Variovorax paradoxus: one gene and its partner. The protein of the gene in region 2 binds, or shares a complex with, the protein of the main gene of each other region. Links are inferred from orthologs where the notes say so. Each region holds a gene or a part of one and is shown on either strand. Other genes may lie near its edges.

The links.
Region 1: the proteins of AACL56_RS22800 (region 2) and smc are in contact, whole or in part, in a crystal structure (PDB 3ZGX), measured with the Bacillus subtilis proteins. The link is inferred for Variovorax paradoxus from one-to-one orthologs.

What each region holds. Positions count from the first base shown.
Region 1 is NZ_LR743507.1:3,209,065-3,213,596, reverse strand. The notes cover bases 240-4,312. They hold smc (chromosome segregation protein SMC), read right to left. Parts: upstream 3,956-4,312; coding sequence 440-3,955; downstream 240-439. Other genes in these bases: AACL56_RS14730 (hypothetical protein), read left to right, coding at 4,070-4,312; AACL56_RS14740 (cell division protein ZipA C-terminal FtsZ-binding domain-containing protein), read right to left, coding at 240-426. In the rest of the region: more of AACL56_RS14740, read right to left, coding at 1-239; more of AACL56_RS14730, read left to right, coding at 4,313-4,532. UniProt on the Bacillus subtilis protein: Required for chromosome condensation and partitioning.
Region 2 is NZ_LR743507.1:4,833,636-4,836,770, reverse strand. What follows is about bases 154-3,135. They hold AACL56_RS22800 (segregation and condensation protein A), read right to left. Parts: upstream 2,072-3,135; coding sequence 1,235-2,071; downstream 154-1,234. Other genes in these bases: AACL56_RS22785 (hypothetical protein), read right to left, coding at 2,920-3,129; AACL56_RS22790 (outer membrane protein assembly factor BamE), read left to right, coding at 2,425-2,901; AACL56_RS22795 (DUF3460 family protein), read right to left, coding at 2,149-2,355; queE (7-carboxy-7-deazaguanine synthase), read right to left, coding at 367-1,014; AACL56_RS22810 (6-carboxytetrahydropterin synthase), read right to left, coding at 154-335. Outside these bases: more of AACL56_RS22810, read right to left, coding at 1-153. UniProt on the Bacillus subtilis protein: Participates in chromosomal partition during cell division. May act via the formation of a condensin-like complex containing Smc and ScpB that pull DNA away from mid-cell into both cell halves.

The DNA of each region.
Region 1 (4,532 bases), 1.6 Mb from region 2 along the record:
GTGTTCGTTGAGCCCTTCGATCGCCACCGGCTTGCTGCCCGCACGCCGCGTCGGCGGCATGGCGGCAATGGCGGCGTCGCCCGAAGCCAGGCCGTCGAGCGAGATCGGGGCGATCACGTCGATCAGCGGGTCGAGGCCGCCGCGGCGCTCGCCTGTCGGCACGGGCACGCCACTGGGGGCCGGCAGGTCGGGGTCGAACAGGGGTTCGTGGCGGTCGTTGGACGGCACCTGGTTCGGATCGACATGCAGCACGGGCTCCGGACCGTCGGGCGGGGCCGACATGGCGCGCTCGGCTTCGTCGAGCGCGATGTCGACCGCGTCGGGCTGGCGCGGCGCATTGCGGCGCGACATCAGCGTGTTGTAGGCAACGACGGCCGCGAGAACGAGGCCGCCGAGGATGGCCAGGGCGAGAGTGAGATTGCTCATGGGGCCGCTCGGCTCAAGCGGCTTCGACCATCGAGACCGCCGACTCCATGTCGACCGCCACGATGCGCGACACGCCCTGCTCCTGCATCGTCACGCCGATCAGCTGTTCGGCCATTTCCATGGCGATCTTGTTGTGGCTGATGAAGAGGAACTGGGTTTCGCGGCTCATGGCGGAGACGAGTTTGGCATAGCGCTCGGTGTTGGCGTCGTCCAGCGGCGCGTCCACTTCGTCGAGCAGGCAGAACGGGGCGGGGTTGAGCTGGAAGATCGCGAACACCAGCGCGATGGCGGTAAGCGCTTTCTCGCCGCCCGAGAGCAGGTGGATGGTCTGGTTCTTCTTGCCGGGCGGCTGCGCCATGACCTGCACGCCCGAGTCGAGGATCTCGTCGCCGGTCATCATCAGCTTGGCGTTGCCGCCGCCGAAGAGCTCGGGGAACATGCGGCTGAAGTGGTCGTTGACGATCTTGAAGGTGCCGCCGAGCAGGTCGCGCGTCTCGGCGTCGATCTTGCGGATGGCGTCCTCGAGGGTGCCGATGGCTTCGTTCAGGTCGGCCGACTGCGCGTCGAGGAATGTCTTGCGCTCGCTGGCAATGGCCAGTTCGTCGAGAGCGGCCAGGTTGACCGCGCCGAGCGCGACCACTTCGCGATTGAGGCGGTCGATCTCGCCCTGCAGGCCGGTGAGCCTGACCTTCTCGGTTTCGATCGACTGCGCGATGGCCTCGAGATCGGCGCCGGCATCGTCGAGCAGCTGCTGGTATTGCTCGACACCCAGGCGCGCGGCCTGTTCCTTCAGCTGGAATTCGGTGATGCGCTGGCGCAGCGGATCGAGCTCGCGCTCCAGCTGCAGCCGGCGCTCGTCGCTGGCGCGAAGCTTCAGCGTGAGGTCGTCGTACTGGCTGCGCGCCGCACCCAGCGCGCCTTCGCGCTCGAGCTTGAGTGCCAGTGCGTCCTGCAGGCCTGCCTGCGCTGCGGCGTCCGAAAGACGACCCAGTTCGGCGCGGGCGCGCTCGTCTTCGTCGGTGAGCGACACCACCTGCTGCGCGGCGGTCTCGATGGAGCGGTTGAGCTCGCCCCGGCGGGCTTCGAGCGTGCGCTGCGAGAAAGTGGCTTCCTGCGCCTGGCGCTCGAGACTGCGGTGCTGCTCGCGGCTCGCGTTCAGCGCGCGCCCGGCCTCGATGACGCGCTCGTCGAGCTGGGCGTGGCGCTCCTGGCTGTCGGCCAGCTGCATGTCAAGCTCTTCGAAGCGGCCTTCTGCGGCGATGCGGCGCTCCTGCAGTTCCTCGAGCTGGGCGTCGACCTCGCCGAGGTCGTTGGCCAGCTGCTCGCTGCGCGCACGGGTCTGTTCGGCAAGCTGCGTCATGCGCAACGTCTCGACCTGCAGCTCGTGCGCACGACCCTGGGTCTCTGCGGCTTCGCGGCGCGCGGTGACAAGGCGCTGCGCTGCATCGGCGTAGGCCGCTTCGGCACGAACCAGCGCAGTGCGCGATTCGTCGGTGATGAGCGTCTGGGCGCGCAGCTGGCGCTCCAGGTTTTCCATTTCCTGCTGGCGGGCCAGCAGGCCGGCCTGTTCGGAGTCGGGGGCGTAGAAATTGACGCTGTGCGCGGACACGGCATGGCCGCTCTGCACATAGATCATTTCTCCAGGCTGCAGCGTGGCGCGCTGGGCCAGCGCCTCCTCGAAGCTCGCGGCGGTGTAGCAGCCGTGCAGCCAGTCGGTCAACAGGGCTTGCTGGCCGGCGTCGTTCAGCCTCAGCAGGCTCGACAGGCGCGGCAGTGCCGCGGCCCCCTCGGGCACACCGGCGGCTGGCGGGCTATAGAAAGCGAGCTTGGCGGGCGGCGCGTCGTTGCCGAACGCACGCACCATTTCAAGCCGGCTGACCTCGAGCGCGCCCAAGCGTTCTCGCAGTGCCGATTCGAGCGCGTTTTCCCAGCCCTGCTCGATGTGGATGCGGCTCCAGAGGCCCTGCAGCCCGTCGAGGCCATGCTTGGCGAGCCAGGGCGCGAGCTTGCCGTCGGTCTTGACCTTTTCCTGCAGCGCGCGCAATGCCTCGAGGCGGGCCGAGAACTCGGCGTGGCGCGCGCCTTCGGTGTTGACGGCCTGCTGCTTCGCACGGCGATCGTCGTCGAGCTGCGGCACGGTCTCCTGCAGCTCCTGCAAGCGCGCATCTGCTTCGCTGGCGGCTTCCTGCGCAGCGGCGTGCTGCTCCTGCATGTCGACCAGGCGGGCTTCGTCGGGCGCAGCCAGCGCATTCTGGTCGGCACGCAGGCGCTCGCTGCGCTGCGTGAGCTGGCGGCTCTGCTCTTCGATGTTGCGCTGGTCGGCGGCCAGCACCTGAATCTGCTGCTGCACCTGCGACACGGTCGTTCGCTGCGCATTGGCTTCGTCCTGGGCACGCTGCACCGCCTCTTCGAGATCGGGCATGCGCGCGTCGTGTTCCTCGAGCTGTGCAGCCAGCAGGATGGCCTGCTCCTCGGCATCGACACCGGCACCCGCCAGCGTCTCGATCTCGGCTTCGGCCTCTTCGCGGCGGCGGCCCCACTGGCCCATCTGCTCGCGCAACTGCACCAGCCGCTGCTCGACGCGCTGGCGGCCTTCGACCACGAAGCGGATCTCGCCCTCGAGGCGGCCGACTTCCGCACTGGCCTCGTAGAGCTTGCCCTGCGCCTGGTTCACTTGGTCACCGGCGCTGTAGTGGGCCTGGCGCACGGTTTCGAGTTCGTTCTCGATGTGGCGCAGGTCGGCAGTGCGCGACTCGAGGTCGTTGATGGCCTTCTCGGAGTCGGTCTTGATCCTGGCCTGGTCGGCGTGGCTTTCGCTGCGCTTCAGGAACCACAGCTGGTGCTGCTTTCTGGTGGCGTCGCCCTGAAGCAGGTTGTAGCGTGCCGCCACCTCGGCCTGCTTCTCGAGCTTCTCGAGATTGGCATTGAGTTCGCGAAGGATGTCCTCGACCCGCGTGAGGTTCTCGCGCGTGTCGCCCAGCCGGTTCTCAGTCTCGCGGCGGCGTTCCTTGTACTTGGAGACGCCCGCGGCCTCTTCCAGGAACAGGCGCAATTCCTCGGGCTTGGATTCGATGATCCGGCTGATCGTGCCCTGCCCGATGATGGCGTAGGCGCGAGGGCCGAGGCCGGTGCCGAGGAACACGTCCTGCACGTCGCGGCGGCGCACCGGCTGGTTGTTGATGTAGTAGCTGCTGGTGCCGTCGCGCGTGAGCACGCGGCGCACCGCGATCTCGCTGAACTGGTTCCACTGGCCGCCGGCGCGATGGTCTGCGTTGTCGAACACCAGTTCGACGCTCGAGCGGCTGGCCTGCTTGCGCGTGGTCGTGCCATTGAAGATCACGTCCTGCATCGACTCGCCGCGCAGTTCCGACGCGCGCGACTCGCCGAGCACCCAGCGAACCGCATCCATGATGTTCGACTTGCCGCAACCGTTGGGCCCGACCACACCGACCAATTGGCCCGGCAACAGGAAGTTGGTGGGTTCGGCGAACGACTTGAAGCCCGAGAGCTTGATGGAATTAAGACGCACGACTTGTCGGCCTGGCTTGGCTGTAGCGCCAAGGTATTGATTTGTAAGGAAAATTGCACGGGCCTGCAGCTTGCAGCAGGCCGCCGCCCAAGCCGTGGATGATAACGTCAGGGCATGAGCGATTCCCTGGTTTCCCCCCTCGCCATCCGACGAACCTGCCTGCTGGCGGGCATGGCCGCCCTGCTCGGCGCCGCGGGCTGTTCGTCGATGCGCGACACGCAGCGCGCGGAGCCCTACAGCAACCAGGAATGGCTGCAATCGGGCGCCAACCGCATCGCCAACCTGTCGCTGCGCGACAACCTGCAGTCGGTCCGGCGCGTCCAGAGCACGCTCTACAAGCGCAACCCGCGCGAATGGCGCAAGTCCGCGGCCAGCATGGACGACGCCACCCAGCGCGCCTGGGACGCGGTGCTCAAGGGCCCCCCATTGCCCGAACTGAAGGGCGCCACCGGCATCGACGCGATCCGCATGGCCTTCGACACCGCGCCGCAGGGCTTCCAGGGCGACCGCGTGGCAGCGCTGGTGGTCGGCTGGGCCACGATGCTCAAGCAGGCCAACGGCGACACCTGGGACCAGA
Region 2 (3,135 bases):
AGCGCCTCGCGCCAGACTTTCACCCGCGCCAGCGACGCCCTCAGGTCGGGCAGCGCCTGCGCGATGAACACGCACAGGTTCTCCAGCGTCGGCGGGTGCAAACCCGGCACGTCGTCCAGCAGATGATGGTCGAGCTGCCCGCGGACGTCTTCCAGGCGCCGCCGCAGCAATCCCAGGTCCACCACCATGCCGGTCGCGGGATCCCGTTCTCCGGCGAGCCAGACCTCGGCGTGGTACGTGTGGCCGTGGATACGGCGGCTGCCTTCCACTTCGATCTCGCGCTTCAGCGTGTGGGCGGCGTCGAAGAAAAAGCGTTGGCTGATGGTGAATCGCATCGTCGGAAAGTCCAGGAAAAAGGCGGCCGCTTCAGCGGATGCCGGTGATCTTGTGCGTCTGCACGCTCAGGCGCCATGCGGGCTGCCGCATGCATTGCGCAATGCACAGCTCGGTGTTCGCGGCCCGTTCGGGTCCGTCCATCGGCTGCAGGAAGCGATGGGTGAATTCGCCGGCGCGCGCCATCGCGTCGAGGTCGAACCCGGGTTGCGGCCACACCAGCTTCAGTTCCTGTCCGCACTGCTGCACCCACGGCGCGCCGGCCTTGGGGCTGATGCACAGCCAGTCGATGCCCGCGGGCGCCTCGACCGTGCCGTTGCTCTCCACCGCGATGCGGAAGCGCCGCGCATGCAGCGCATCGACCAGCGCCGTGTCGACCTGCAGCAGCGGCTCTCCGCCGGTCAGCACCACCAGGCGATGGCCGGCGCTCATCGGGTCATCGGCCGGCCACTGCGCGGCGATGGTGTCGGCCAGCAGCTCGGCGGTCCTGAACTTGCCGCCCAGCGTTCCGTCGGTGCCGACGAAGTCGGTGTCGCAGAACCGGCACACGGCGGTGTCGCGATCGGCCTCGCGGCCGCTCCAGAGGTTGCAGCCGGCGAAGCGGCAGAACACGGCCGGCATGCCGGCCTGTCCGCCTTCGCCCTGCAGGGTGTAGAAGATTTCCTTGACGCTGTAGCTCATGATGGTTGGGTCTTTCCCTGCGGGCGTCGGTGGCCGGGCATCCTGGAAAGAAAAACGGAAAGGGTGAGGGAGGGCGATCAGCCGGCCGGCGGCGCCGGCACCGCGGTTGCGGCCGGCTCGGCAGGCGGCGAACGATCAGGGCCGCAATGCGTGCGGCCGCTGGTAATGGAAGCGTCGAGGTCGCGCACGGCGGACGTCATGGAAATCAGCCGGCGAACGGTCAGGCGGGCGAGTAGGCCAGCCGCACGTAGATGGGAGCGAAGGCTTCCGCCTGCGTGATGTCGATCAGCGTCTCCTTCGCGAGTTCGAGCATCGCGATGAAGGTGACGATCAGGACCGGCGTGCCGCGCGACACGTCGAACAGTTTCTCGAATTCGACGAAGCGCTGGCCCTGCAAGTGGCGCAGCACGATGCTCATGTGCTCGCGCACGTTGAGTTCTTCGCGCGAGATCTTGTGGTGCTGCACAAGCTTGGCGCGCTTCATGATGTCGGCCCACGCATCGCGCAGCTCGACCACGTCGACCTCCGGGAAGCGCGGCTTGAGCGACTGCTCGATGTAGACCTGCGCCTTCCAGAAGTCGCGCCCGTAGGTCGGCATGGCACTGATGGCGGCCGCCTGCAGCTTGGTCTGCTCGTATTCGAGCAGGCGGCGCACGAGTTCGGCGCGCGGGTCTTCTGCTTCTTCGCCGTCGGCCACCTTCTTGGGTGGCAGCAGCATGCGCGACTTGATCTCGATGAGCATCGCGGCCATCAGCAGGTACTCGGCCGCGAGCTCGAGGTTCGTCTGGCGGATCTCGTCGACGTAGCTCAGGTACTGCCGCGTGAGCCCCGCCATCGGGATGTCGAGGATGTTGAAGTTCTGCTTGCGGATCAGGTAGAGCAGCAGGTCCAGCGGGCCTTCGAAGGCCTCGAGGAACACCTGCAGCGCCTCGGGCGGGATGTACAGGTCCTTCGGCATCGCGAAGAGCGGCTCGCCATAGAGCCTCGCGAGCGCGACCTGGTCCACCACGTCGGGCATGGCGACCACCAGCGTGCCGTTGTCCTCGTCGCCGTTCATCGGATGCTTGCTATTGATTCAATAGCGAGACACGCAGGAAGGATGGACGTTTGCTGCCAATTCGGCATTGGCGCGGGTTACTTCGTCTGGGTCTGGTAGACGTAGGGCTGCTGGGGCACGCGGGCTTCGCTGTATTCCTCGAGCAGGCTGCGGTCGAGGTGCTTGTCCCAGAGCAGGGCGCGGCCGGCGCGCTGTTCGGCTTCGAGCGTGGGCTTCTTTTCCTTCATCTCCTCGATGAAGTTGGTGATCTCGGAAGAGTAGTGGGGGCGACGGAAGATGGACATAGACTGGACCTTTATGGCGCGAATTTTACCGGGGTCGGCATGACGCAACGGCGAGGATGGCAGATCGGCATGGCAACGGCGTTCCTGGCGGCTGTCGCCGGCCTTGCCGCATGCGACACGAACAACATCAGCGAGCTTGAGGAAGGCGTCTCCACCGAGGCCGACGTGCGCGCCCGTTTCGGGCAGCCCGAGAACGTCTGGGACGCGCCCGCCGGTGCCCGCGTGTTCGAGTACAACCGCCAGCCCGCGGGCCAGAAGAACTACATGATCACCATCGGCGCCGACGGAAAGATGAGCGCGCTGCGCCAGGTGCTCACGCCGGAGAACTTCGCCCGCGTGCAGCCCGGCCTGATGATGGAAGACCTGCGCAAGCTGCTCGGCAAGCCCGCCAAGGTCACGCCCTATGCGCTCAAGCGCGAGACCGAATGGGAATGGCGCTGGGTGCAGCCGCCGAACTCCCCCATGGTCTTCACCGCCACGCTGAACGACGACCAGCGCGTCGTGCGCAGCGGCTCTTCGCCCGACCGGGGCACCGAAGCCCCCTGATCCGGCGGGGCCTGTGGTTCACTGGCCGTCGGGAATCACCGCATCGGCCGCGGCGCCCACGGCCTTGCCGGTGATGCGCGCGGTGCCGATCGCCGCATCGGCCGCGAGGCCGACCGCGCCGGCACCCACGCTCACCGCGGTACTCGCCACCGACACGACCGCGCAGCCGCTCAACGCGGCGCAGAGCGACAGCAGCAGGAGGGCGCGGCGCAGCAGCGTGGTGGTCATGGTGTG